DNA from 3 places in the Streptomyces sp. NPDC001135 genome. Region 1 is predicted to be linked to each of the others. Evidence: riboswitches for the same ligand, from Rfam matches in the RefSeq annotation. Region 1 holds a riboswitch; each other region holds the start of a gene.
The links. Region 1 has a riboswitch for cyclic di-AMP ahead of ACWC94_RS20475 (transglycosylase SLT domain-containing protein). Riboswitches for the same ligand answer to the same signal wherever they lie in the genome.
Positions count from the first base shown of each region.

Region 2: it holds a riboswitch for cyclic di-AMP, as region 1 does, so the genes downstream of both, ACWC94_RS08980 (M23 family metallopeptidase) here and ACWC94_RS20475 (transglycosylase SLT domain-containing protein) in region 1, are expected to answer to the same signal.
Region 3: it holds a riboswitch for cyclic di-AMP, as region 1 does, so the genes downstream of both, ACWC94_RS05310 (M23 family metallopeptidase) here and ACWC94_RS20475 (transglycosylase SLT domain-containing protein) in region 1, are expected to answer to the same signal.

Region 1 covers NZ_JBSFKD010000016.1:34,845-39,046, reverse strand. Annotated here, with positions in the region: gene ACWC94_RS20490 (FAD-dependent oxidoreductase) at 1-556, shown strand, start outside; gene ACWC94_RS20485 (hypothetical protein) at 590-859, shown strand; gene ACWC94_RS20480 (HAD family hydrolase) at 925-1,737, shown strand; gene ACWC94_RS20475 (transglycosylase SLT domain-containing protein) at 1,903-2,391, opposite strand; cyclic di-AMP (ydaO/yuaA leader) riboswitch at 2,395-2,572, opposite strand; gene ACWC94_RS20470 (polyprenyl synthetase family protein) at 3,145-4,155, shown strand.
Region 2 covers NZ_JBSFKD010000005.1:87,423-91,624, forward strand. Annotated here, with positions in the region: gene ACWC94_RS08970 (TetR/AcrR family transcriptional regulator) at 56-670, shown strand; gene ACWC94_RS08975 (SGNH/GDSL hydrolase family protein) at 859-1,644, opposite strand; gene ACWC94_RS08980 (M23 family metallopeptidase) at 1,862-2,767, opposite strand; cyclic di-AMP (ydaO/yuaA leader) riboswitch at 2,772-2,933, opposite strand; gene ACWC94_RS08985 (alpha-galactosidase) at 3,234-4,202, opposite strand, start outside.
Region 3 covers NZ_JBSFKD010000003.1:21,681-25,882, reverse strand. Annotated here, with positions in the region: gene ACWC94_RS05330 (GTP cyclohydrolase II) at 1-176, opposite strand, end outside; gene ACWC94_RS05325 (MarR family winged helix-turn-helix transcriptional regulator) at 259-816, opposite strand; gene ACWC94_RS05320 (dihydrofolate reductase family protein) at 877-2,013, shown strand; tRNA gene ACWC94_RS05315 (tRNA-Met) at 2,062-2,135, opposite strand; cyclic di-AMP (ydaO/yuaA leader) riboswitch at 2,447-2,593, shown strand; gene ACWC94_RS05310 (M23 family metallopeptidase) at 2,603-3,631, shown strand; gene ACWC94_RS05305 (aldo/keto reductase) at 3,711-4,202, shown strand, end outside.

The DNA.
Region 1 (4,202 bases):
CGCCTTCGGCGCCCCGCCCTGGGACCAGCCGAAGCTGCGCCCCGAGTCCCCCTTCGGGCGGGCCTGGTCGCTGTGGGCGCTCAGCTACTACCCCCACCCCTACCGCTACCTGCCCGAGGCCACCCGCCACTTCCTGGTCCGGCGGGTCCTCGGACCGCTCGGCGCCTGGTGGCTGCGCGAGCGCTTCCAGAGCGCCGTGCTGGTCCAGGACGTGGAGCGGGTGGTGGGCGCCGAGGCACCGGACGGCAGCCCCGTCCTCACCGTCCGCACCCACGGTGGACGCACCGAGCGGCTCACCGCCGACCACGTCATCGCCGCCACCGGCTACCGCGTCGACATCGCGGCGATGGACTTCCTCGGCCACGGACTGCGCACCCGGCTCGCCGTCAGCCGCGGCACACCCAAACTCGGCCCCGGCTACGTCTCCTCCGTCCCCGGGCTGTATTTCACGGGCCTGCCGGCGGCGTCGTCGTACGGCCCGGTGATGCGCTTCGTCTGCGGTACGGAGTTCGCCTCTCCGCGCCTGACGGCACACCTGGCGGCGGCCCACGGCTGAACCCTCCGGGAACCGGCCCGGGTCCGTCACATCGTGCGCCCCCGCTCCGTCAGCGGTCGGAGCGAGCGTGCCCACCACCGATGCGCGGGAAGGACATCGGAACACTCCGGCACGGCAGGCGCGCGCGAGGAGCGGTCCGCCGCCGTCGCCGGCGGGCTCGGGGCGCCCTTCCTCAGTGACGCCGAGCGCGCCGCGCTGCGGCCGGCGGTGCTGTCCGCGCTGATCCTCACCATCACCCTCACCGGCATGTTCCACCGCGTCACCACCGCCATCAGGGAGCCGGCGGGCACCACTTGGGACTGACCAGTACGTAAGTACGCAGGACGACAAGATGAGTCGGCGGGGCGAGGTATCCGTATTCTCTGATCATGGCCGCCTCCCCCGCGTACGCACTGATCGCCACCGACCTGGACGGAACGCTGCTGCGCGGCGACGACACGGTCTCCGACCGGTCGCTCACCGCGCTCGCGCGGGTGGCGCGGGCCGGTGTGCGTCACCTGGTGGTGACGGGTCGCCCGGCCCCGCGGGTACGGCCGCTGCTCGAACGTCTCGGCTGCACGGGGCTCGCGGTGTGCGGGCAGGGCGCGCAGGTCTACGACGCCGCGTCCGGCCGTCTGCTGTGGTCGGTCCGGCTGGACCGGGAGCTGGCCGAGACCGCGCTCGGCAAGATCGAGGCCGAGGTGGGGCAGGTCTACGCGGCCGTCGACCAGGACGGCGTCGACGGGCTCACGCTCATCGAGCCGGGCTATCTGATGCCGCACCCGACCCTGCCCGCGGTGCGGGTCGGCCGGCGCGACGACCTGTGGTGCGAGCCCATCAGCAAGGTGCTGTTGCGCCATGCCGAACTGTCCGACGACGCGTTGGCGGCGGTCGCGCGCTCGGTGGTGGGCTCGCTGGCCACGGTCACCATGTCGGGGCCGGGGACCGTGGAGCTGCAGCCGTCCGGGGTGACCAAGGCGACCGGCCTCGCGCTGGCCGCCGAGCGGCTCGGGGTCGCCCCGGAGGAGGCCCTGGCCTTCGGTGACATGCCCAACGACATCCCGATGTTCGACTGGGCCGGACACGGGGTCGCCATGGCCAACGCACACCCCGAACTCAAGGCGGTGGCCGACGAGATCACCCTGTCGAACGAGGACGACGGCATCGCCGTCGTCCTCGAAAGACTGTTTCCGACCGGCTGACCGGCTGACCGGCTGACCCGCACCGACCCGCTGACCGGTCCGTCAGCAGGTGGCCGTCCGGTGCGGTCCCGCAGGACGCACGGCGGCCGCCCGGCACGCCCCTTCCGTCAGGTGGGGGGCGCGTGCCGGGCGGGCCGGTGTCTGCGCTGCCGGTCCGCGGAGCTGTCAGTACGCGCCGAAGACGTTGTCGATCGACCCGTAGCGCGCGGCCGCGTAGTTGCAGGCGGCGGTGATGTTCGCGACCGGGTCGTAGATGTTGTAGGAGGTTCCGGCCACGTGGTACGCGTTGAACGTCGGGTCGATGACCTGGAGCAGGCCCTTGGACGGGATGCCCTTGGCGGCGTTGGAGTCCCAGAGGTTGATGGCGGCCGGGTTGCCGGAGGACTCCCGCATGACGTTGCGGTAGATGCCGTTGTAGGTGCCCGGGATGCCCTTCTGGCCCATGATCGCGAGGGACTCGCGGATCCAGCCGTCGAGGGTGTTCGGGTAACCGGCGGGGGTGGTGGAGACCGTGGTGGCGCTCGGGGTCGCGGCGGAGGCGCTGGTCGCCCCGATGAGCGGCAGGGCGAGGACGGCGGCACCGGTGCCGACGGCGGCGAGGGCGCGGACGAGGCGGTTGTTCCGGGTACGGCGGGGCTGAGCGGCAGCAGGCATGGGGAAGTTCCTCTCCGACGCCTGCGAGGTGAGCTGTCGGGTTCGGGCGGGGAGGTGCCCGGCCGTGCCCGGGAAGGCACGGCTTCACCCCTAGCCGTTCCGGTGCGACGTGTGCCGTCCGGTCCGGCGACTTACCTGGGTCCCCCGCTCCTGCCTGCGAATGAGTCCGTGGATGGTTATGCGGGCGGTGGCAGGATTCGGCGTCCGCCCGACGGCCCGGAACGTATGCGAGAGCACATGTCGGGAACAAGTACCGGATTCACACAACGTCCTGTTTGACCTTGATCTGCGCCCTATGAGGTGCTTGATCCTTTGCGCCTGTCAACCCTCAACTCGCCAGCGGGGCAAGGCGAGAAGGGGGGAGTGGTGGGGGTGGGGTGCCGATGGGTGCCCGTGACCCAACTCACGAAATAGCAAAATACTCTAAGTCGGACATGGGGGATTCAGGTGGATCGACTGGATGGTGGAACCCGCGGCTCGGCGCCCGTCGTTGTTCTGGGGGAGGGGGTGGAGGTGCTGCCCCGCTCGCCTCTCGGCTTGCGACAAAACGGACAGAGTCCTATTAAGTCGATAAATATACGTTCCTATTACTTGATCAAAAATATCCCGGTCATGACCTGATACCTCCCAGGCTGGACCGGTGGGCGCTATCGGTGATCGAAAGAGGACCGGATACGCTGACTCGAGTGATGGCAGCGACCTATCGACAAACCGTGTGATCGCCAGCAGACACCAGCAGACAGGAGACCCCACGTGACCGTCGTCGGGCCGTTCGGGCTGAGCGTGCGGGACCAGGCTCTGGAAGCCGATGTCCAGGCCGGATTGACGGCTGTCGAGGAAGGCTTGCTCGAGGCCACCAAGAGCGAGGTCCCGTTCATCACGGAGGCCGCGCAGCACCTCGTACGGGCCGGCGGGAAGCGGTTCCGGCCGTTGCTCGTGATGCTCGCGGCCCAGTTCGGCGACCCCTACGCGCCCGGTGTCGTGCCGTCGGCCGTGGTCGTGGAGCTGACCCATCTGGCCACGCTGTACCACGACGACGTCATGGACGAGGCGGCCGTACGGCGTGGCGTGGACAGCGCCAACACCCGCTGGGGCAACTCGGTCGCGGTCCTCACCGGCGACTTCCTCTTCGCCCGGGCCTCCCAGATCCTCGCCGACCTCGGCCCCGAGGCCGTCCGGGTGCAGGCCCTCGCGTTCGAGCGGCTGGTCACGGGCCAGATCCTGGAGACCGCCGGTCCCGCGGACGGCCGCGACCCGGTCGAGCACTACCTGGACGTGCTCGGCGGCAAGACGGGCTCGCTGGTGGCGGTGTCGTGCCGGTTCGGCGCGATGATGTCCGGCGCCGACGAGACGGTCGTCGACGTGCTCACCCAGTACGGCGAGCGGCTCGGCGTCGCCTTCCAGCTCGCCGACGACGTCCTGGACATCGCCTCCGACTCGCACGAGTCCGGCAAGACCCCCGGCACCGACCTGCGCGAGGGCATTCCGACGCTCCCCGTGCTGCGGCTGCGCGAGCGGGCGGCCCGGCTGGGGCTGCCCGAGGACATCGCACTGTGCCGGCTGCTGGACTCCGACCTCAGCGACGACGCCCGGCTCGCCGAGGCGCTGGCCGGGCTGCGCGCCCACCCCGCGCTGGAGCAGGCCCGCCGGGACACCGTCCGGTACGCGGAGGAGGCCCGCGCCGCGCTGGCGCCGCTGCGGGAGTGCGACGCCAAGGCGGCGCTGATGGAGCTGTGCGACGCGGTGGTGCACCGCGCCGGCTGACCCGGACGTTCCGCGGGGCCACTCCCGCGGCAGCGACCGGCCGTACG
Region 2 (4,202 bases), on a different contig from region 1:
CCGGCGGGAACCGGGCTCTTCCGCGCCACCCTCGCCAACGGACTAGGGTGACCGGGTGGCGAGAGTGCGGTTGAGCGTGGCCGAGCGGCGGGAGGAACTGCTGCGGGCCGCCATCGGGCAGATCGAGGCGCGTGGCGTGGCGGCGGTCAGGATCGCCGACGTGGCCGCGACGCTCGGGGTGAGCAACGCGCTGGTGCTGTACCACTTCTCGACGAAGGAGAAGCTGGTCGCGGCCGCGTTCGCGTACGCGGCGGAGGACGACCTCGCGCATCTGCGCAAGCTGCTGGGGCGGCGGACGTCCGCGCTGCGCCGGCTGCGGGCCGCGGTGCGCTGGTACGCGCCGACCGGACAGGCCAAGGGCTGGCGGCTGTGGATCGAGGGATGGGCGGCGGCCCTGCGCGAGCCGGCCCTGCGGGAGGTCACCCGGGACCTCGACAAGCAGTGGAAGGCGGCGATCGCCGACGTCGTCGCCGAGGGCGTGGCGGCCGGCGAGTTCACCTGCGCCGACCCCGCCGGTGCCGCACTGCGGCTGACCGCGCTGCTGGACGGGCTGGCCGTGCAGCTGACCTCGTACCCGGGAGCGGTGCCGCGGACACGCGCGCAGGAGTGGGCCGACGACGCGCTGGCCCGGGAACTGGGCCTGGACCGGAAGACCCTGAACGAACGCTGACCTCAGCGCCGGGCGGCACCCTGCCCGCGGGACACGGGCCGCCACCGCCGGCCCCGCCCGTCCCCGGCACAGCCGGGCCCCGCGGGTTTCCGGCAGGGCGGACCCGACCCGTACGGCCCGGCGCCGCCGCGCACCGCCGGACGCGACCGTGCCCCGCACCACGGGTGTGCGGGGCACGCGGGTGTCGGTCAGGCCACCGAGGTGATGCGCAGCTTGATGTCGTCGGGGGACAGGGCGCCCTTCGCGGTGACGTGGTCGCCGGAGGACTCGCCGCGCAGGCGGCGGCCGATCCACGGGACCAGGTACTCGCGGGCCCAGTGGACGTCGTCGCGGCGGATGTCCAGCGTGCCCCGGGGCGGCTGCGGCGGCCACGGCTGCTCCGGGTCGGCCGGGATGTCGAGGCCGAGGGCCTGGCCGGCGCGCAGCGCCACGCGCGTGTGCCCCTCGGGCGAGAGATGGAGCCGGTCGCTGTCCCAGGCCCTGCGGTCCTGCACGGACTTCAGGGACCACAGGTCGAGCACCGGGCAGCCGTACCGGTCGGCGATGGCGCGGACGTGCCCGTTGTACGTGGCGATCTTGCCGCGCAGATGCTTGAGCAAGGGGACGCCACGGGTGTCGAAGCCGGTCGTCACCATCACCGTGCCGGCCGCCTCGGTCAGCCGGGCGACGGCCCGCTCGAAGCGCTCGGCCACCTCGTCCGGGTCGGTGCCGGGGCGGATGATGTCGTTGCCGCCCGCGCAGAAGGAGACCAGGTCCGGGGCGAGTTCGACGGCCTGCGGGAGCTGGTCCTGCACGATCTGGTCGAGCAGCTTCCCGCGCACCGCGAGATTGGTGTACTCGAAGTCCCCCTCGGGCCGCCGGTCGGCGAGCAGTACCGCGAACCGGTCGGCCCAGCCCACGAACGCCCCGTCGGGCCCGGGGTCGCCGACGCCCTCGGTGAAGCTGTCCCCCACCGCCACGTACGACCCGATCACTGATCTGTTGTCATTCTTCGAATCGTCTGCCACGTCGGACCATGATTCACCTTCGGATGTGACCTACGCGACCGTAGGCAGGGGTTGACGAACGGTGAGATAAGACACCCTTAATTCGTTTGCGTACCCGGAATAAGGCGGACACACCGAAGGCCGGACCCGGGGATCGTGGGTCCGGCCTTCGGCCGTGTGCCAGGCAGGCGGTTGTGGCGGGGTGTCAGACGACGGCGACGCCGTGCCCGCGGAGGTAGCCGACCGGGTCGATGTCGGAACCGTAGTCGGGGGTCGTACGGATCTCGAAGTGCAGGTGCGGGCCGGTGACGTTGCCGGTGGCGCCCGACAGGCCGACCTGCTGGCCCTCGGTCACGGTCTGCCCGGCCGAGACGGAGAGCCGGGAGAGGTGGCCGTACTGCGCGTAGTGACCGTCGTCGAGCCTGAGGACGACCTGGTTGCCGTACGCGCCGCCCCAGCCGGCGGAGACGACCGTGCCCGCGGCGACGGCCTTGACGGGGGTGCCGGTCGGTACGACGAAGTCGACGCCCGTGTGGTAGCCGCTGGACCACATGCTGCCGGCCACGTGGTAGCCGGTGCCGATGGTGGCGCCGGCGACCGGGAGGGTGAAGCCGGTGGAGGTGGTCGCCGTCGCGGCGGCGCCGGAGGTCCTCGGCGCCGGGGCCGCCTGGGACGTGGAGCGGGACGAGTCGGCGGACGGCCGGCTCGCGGGCGCGGGCTCGGTGCGAGCCGGTGCGGACCGCCGGCCGAGCGCGAGCTTCAGGCCGGGGTGGATCAGCGCCGGGTCGTCGCCGACGGCCTGCCGGTTGGCGGCGTAGAGGCGGTGCCAGCCGCCCGCGACGTGCTGCTCGTCGGCGATCGTTGACAGGCAGTCGCCGGACTTCACCCTGTAGGTGCGCCATTCCGGACTCGGCTGCGCGGCGGCCTTGTCCACCGGGGCCTCGAGGGACTGCGCGGCCCGGGCGGAAACGGACTGCGGGACGGTGGCGGCATGCGCCCCGGTGGTGCCGACGAGCGGGAGGGCCAGGGCGGCGCCGCCGGTTCCGGCAAGGGCGATCGAGCGGGAAAGACGCGGGGGCTTGGGGCGTCGGTGCTTGCCCTTACCGGGCATGGCGCATTCCTCTCCGGCGCCTGCGAGGTGAGCTGTCGGGTTCGGGCTGGAGCTGCCCGGCCGTGCGCGCACGGCTTCACCCCGAGCCTGTCGCGGAGACCGGACAGGCAGTCGTACCTGGTGGGTCCCCCGCTCCTGCCGAACACGGGTCAAGTGTGTGGGACTCCGGGCGGCGGCAGGATGCGGCGTTCCGTCCGGATCGGTGGCGAACGTAAGCGAGTGGGACGCGGGGAAACAAGCATCCCGTTCCCGCCGTTCGACGTGACGAAGATCGCTCACGGGACATCTCGGTCACACTCCGTGAATTCCGTCCGCTCCACCCTTTCCCTTTCCCTTTTCACCATGGGAATTACGTGAACATGACGTGCGACGCACGGTCACGAATATGACGCTCCTCACGCACACCCGGCCACGAGCCCTTATTCCCCGGCGAGTTGGAATGAAGGCGCCAATTCGGGCAGAAGGTTCAGATACGGCGCAGCCGGAGAACCGTTGCATCCAGGTCACCCTTGAGTCCGGTGCGCAGCCCGTGGTGCAGCAGGACGGCCCCGCGGTGGACTTCACCCGTCTCACGGCATTCGTACGACGCCGCCGGGTCGAGTCCGCGCAGGCGCAGCGGCGGCACGGGCTCGCCGTGGCTCTGCGCCGGGAGCCAGGCGAGGACCACCGTCTCCTCGCCCAGGACGTACTGGACGGCACTGGGACCACCGGCCGGCGGTCGCAGCCGGTACAGGTCGCCCCGCTGGACGACCGGGCGGATCTCCTTGTAGAGCCCGACCCACCACCGGGCCTCGGCCAGCTCCTGATCGGTCCATTCCGTGAGATCGCCGCCGACCCCGAGAACGCCCGCCATGGCGCTGACGAAACGGAACCGCAGGGAGCTGACCCGGCCATTGAGCTGGGTGTTCGGACTGTCGGTCACCCAGGCGGCCATGATCCGCGCGGGGTGGATCTGACTGAAGCCGTACTGGATGGCGAGCCGGTCCAGCGGGTCGGTGTTGTCGGAGGTCCACACCTGGTCGGTGCGGCTCACGACGCCGAGGTCGATGCGGCCGCCACCGCCCGAGCAGGACTCGAAGGCGACGGAGGGATGGGCCGCGCGCAGCCGGTCCAGCAGGGCGTACAGGGCGCGGACGTGGTCCACCCACAGGCGCTGCGGGTACGGCTCACCGGGCCAGCCGGCATCGGTGAAGCAGCGGTTGAAGTCCCACTTGACATAGTCGATGGGGGCGCCGGCGAGCAGGGTGTTCAGCTGCTCCCACAGGTACTCCTGGACGTCCTCGCGGGCGAGGTTGAGGACGAGCTGGTTGCGCAGTTCCGTCCGCTTCCGTCCCGGCTGGTACTGCACCCAGTCGGGATGCGCGCGGTACAGGTCGCTGTCCGGGTTGACCATCTCGGGCTCGACCCAGATGCCGAACCGCATGCCGAGGGCGTG
Region 3 (4,202 bases), on a different contig from region 1:
GAGTGCAGGCGCACCAGCGGAACCGGGCCGGGGTCGCCGAGCACGACGGCGACATGCTCCTGGCCGTCGGCCAGGCCGTGGAAGGTGACGAGTTCGGCGTCGACGCTGTAGCCGTCGTCGAAGCGCAGCGGTACCCGGACGCGGGCGCGCGGCGTGGCGGCGGTGGTGTCGGGCATGCGGGTCCCTCCGGGGAAGGTGCTTCAGATTTGAAGCAGTGATCGTGCGGGGACCCTACCGCATGATTAAAACTTGAAGCAATTAGTTTTCGGGTGCCTGGTGGGACTCGGGGGGTGCGGGCGGGGCCGACGAGGAGCAGGACGACCGGCGCCGCCAGGGCACGTCCTCCGCGCCGGGTGCGGCATCGTCGCCCTGCAGCCCGCGGGCGATCCCGGTGCAGATCTCCTCCAGTTGCCCCACCTGTTCCGGGGTGAGCCGGTCGAACAGGGTGGCGCGTACGGTCTCGACGTGCCCGGGCGCCGTACGCTCCAGCACGGCCAGTCCCTCGTCCGTCAGCACGGCGATGCTGCTGCGCTTGTCCCAGCGGCAGTCCTCACGGCGCACCAGCCCGTCCCGCTCCAGACGGGTCACCGCATAGGTCAGCCGACTGCGCGTGATCTTCAGCGTCTCCGCGAGGTCGGTCATGCGCAGCCGCCGCTCGGGCGCCTCGGAGAGGTTGGCCAGCACGGAGTAGAACAGATGGGGCATGCGGGCCGTCTGCTGGAGGTTCCGGTCGATCGCGTCGTCCAGCAGCCGGGCGGCGGACAGGTAGGCGCGCCAGGCGCGCTGCTCCTCGGCAGTGAGCCAGCGGGTCGTCATGCCGCCAGTGTAGGTTTGTTTCAAACTTGAACCAAGAGTGACTTCAGGGAGAGCGCGCCGATGTCGTACCCCTATGTGCTGCTGTCCGCCGCCGTCTCCCTCGACGGCTACCTGGACGACACCGGCCCCGAACGGCTCCTGCTGTCCAGTCCGGCCGACTTCGACCGGGTGGACGCGGTCCGGGCCTCCGTCGACGCGATCCTGGTCGGCGCCGGCACGATCCGCGCCGACAACCCACGGCTGCTGGTCAACTCCGCCGAGCGCCGCGCGGCCCGCGTGGCCGAGGGCAGGCCGCAGTACCCGCTGAAGGTGACCGTCACCGCCACCGGCGACCTCGACCCCGGCGCCCATTTCTGGCACACCGGCGGCGACAAGCTCGTCTACACGACCGACAAGGGCGCCGAGCGAGCCGCACGCCTCCTCGGCGGCACCGCCGACATCGTCCCGCTCGGCCCCGACCTCGACTGGCGCGCCCTGCTGGGTCATCTGCACGACGTGCGCGGCGTACGGCGGCTGATGGTCGAGGGCGGCGGCACGGTCCACACCCAGCTGCTCCGGCTGGGCCTGGCCGACGAGCTCCAGCTGGTCCTCGCCCCGCTGTTCGTCGGCGACCCGGCCGCCCCCCGCCTGTTCGGGCCGGGTGCCTACCAGGCCGGCCGGCTGCGCCTGACCGAGACCCGCCGCATCGAGGACGTCGTCCTCATGCGCTACGAGCCCACGGCCCCCGGCACCGGCCCGGTCCCCACCGCCGCCGACCGGCACTGGCTGCGCACCGCCTGCGAGCTGGCCGCGTTGTGCCCGCCCTCGGAGACGGCGTTCAGCGTCGGCGCGGTGGTGGTCGCCGCCGACGGTACGGAGCTGGCCCGGGGGCATTCCCGGGAGGGCGGCGACCCCGTGGTCCACGCGGAGGAGGCGGCGCTGGCGAAGACCGATCCGGCGGATCCGCGGCTGGCCGCCGCCACGGTGTACTCCAGCCTGGAGCCCTGCGCCCGGCGTGCCTCACGGCCGGCGCCGTGTGCCGAGCTGATCCTTCGGTCGGGGGTGCGGAGGGTGGTCACGGCTTGGCGGGAGCCGGACACGTTCGTCTCCGCGGCCGACGGGACGGGGCTCCTGGTCACCGGGGGTGCGCAGGTGGTCGTACTGCCGGAGCTGGAGGGACTGGCCAAGGCACCGAACGGGCATCTGCTGGGGCACTGAAAAACACCCGGGGCCGGAATCCACTGGATTCCGGCCCCGGGCCTTCAGTAGCGGGGACAGGATTTGAACCTGCGACCTCTGGGTTATGAGCCCAGCGAGCTACCGAGCTGCTCCACCCCGCGTCGTTGTGACTCCAGAGTACCCCATCCGCGGGGCGGCTCGCACACCGCTTTCCCGCGGGCCGCCCCGGCCCCGGTGATCCTCTGTACGGACAGTGACCGGACGACCGCCCTCCGCATAACATCTGAGTCACCATCAAAAACGCCGAGACTCCTGAACGCCGGTCAACTCGCCCGTTTTGCAGGACTCCTGACCGGTACGTCCGGGCCGGAAAAGGTTAATGATCAAGGCGGATGGCTTGGAAAGTGACCAGCAGGTCTATTAACGTTCGATAACGCAGCGCGGTCGTCCCAGCCGTCACAAGAGACGGCTCCGTGCGCACGCGCCGAATCCCGCGAGGGAACCGGGGAACCACCACCTTGGGGTGAATCACGCGGATGCCGTGACCGGTATACGCGCGTAGGAGACCTTCCTGCTCCGAACCCGTCAGCTAACCCGGTAGGCGGAGGAAGGAAAGGAGTACGCCCGCGTGGCGTCCAACCGGCCTACCCCAGAAGCCCCGTTCATGCCCGCGGAGGCCGAGCCCGAGACCTTCGGCTACGGCGCCTACCGCACCGAAGAGGGCCCCTGGGAGGAGTGGAACCCCACCGAGGACTCCCTCGCCCCCGTCCGCGGCCGGCACCGTGTCGCCAAGCAGCGCGGCGGCTTCGCGCGCAGCTCCACCGTCCTCGGCGTCGGCGTGATGGCCGCCGTCGGTGCGGGCGGCATGGCCAGCGCCAACACCGGTAAGCCGCCGGTCTCCATATCCCTGCCGGACCTGGACTCCGTCGGTCACCTCTTCGGCGACGACGCCTCCGACGCGCCCCGGACGGACGGCAGCACGCTCAGCAACGCCGGCGTGACCTCGGCCGACAGCAAGGACTCCGACGCGGGCGAGACCCTGCGCAACCGGATCATGGCCCAGGCCGAGCAGCAGCGGAGCAAGGCCGACAGCAGGGCCACCGCCGCCGCGCTCGCCGCCGCCGAGAAGCAGACCGCCGACACCGCGGCCAAGGCGGAGCAGGACGCCGCCGCCAAGGCCGCCGCCGCCAAGCAGAAGGCCGAGGCCGACGCCAAGAAGGCGGCCGAGGCCAAGAGGCTGGCCGAGCTGGCCAAGCAGTACCAGCTGCCCGTCGTCTCGTACACGATCACCGGCACCTTCGGCCAGCCCGGCGCCATGTGGTCCTCCGGCTACCACACCGGCCTCGACTTCGCCGCCCCCACCGGCACCCTGATCAAGGCCGTCCACGGCGGCACGATCACCCAGGCCGGCTGGGCCGGCGCCTACGGCTACCGCACCGTCCTCACCCTGGACGACGGCACCGAGCTGTGGTTCTGCCACCAGTCCTCGATCAACGTCTCCGTCGGCCAGAAGGTGTCCACCGGCGAGGTCATCGGCCGCATCGGCGCCACCGGCAACGTCACCGGCCCGCACCTGCACCTGGAGGTCCACCCGGGCGGCCAGGCCACCGGCATCGACCCGGCGCCGTGGCTGCGGGACAAGGGCCTCAACCCCTGAGCGTGTCAGCCATGTGAACCGTGGGAAGTCGGCGCCGGCGGTGGAATGCGATCATCCACCGCCGGTGTTGATGTGAAGCATGACTTCTCTGCGCCCACTCGGTTCCTCCGACCTCGAGGTCTTCCCGCTCTCCCTGGGCGGCAACGTCTTCGGCTGGACCGCCGACGAGGAGACCTCCTTCGCCGTCCTCGACGCCTACACGGCCGCCGGCGGCAACTTCATCGACACCGCCGACGCCTACTCCGCCTGGATCGAGGGCAACAAGGGCGGTGAGTCCGAGACGATCATCGGCAAGTGGGTCAAGGCCCGCGGCAACCGCGACAGCGTCGTCATCGCCACCAAGGTCAGCCAGCACCCCGAGTACCAGGGTCTGTCCGCGACCAACATCAAGGCCGCCGCCGACGCCTCCCTGCGCCGCCTGGACACCGACTACATCGACCTCTACTACACCCACTTCGACAAGCCCGAGGTACCGGTCGAGGAGATCATCGGCGCGCTGGACGAGCTGGTGAAGGCGGGCAAGGTCCGGCACATCGCCGCCTCCAACATCAGCCCCGAGCGGCTGCGGGCC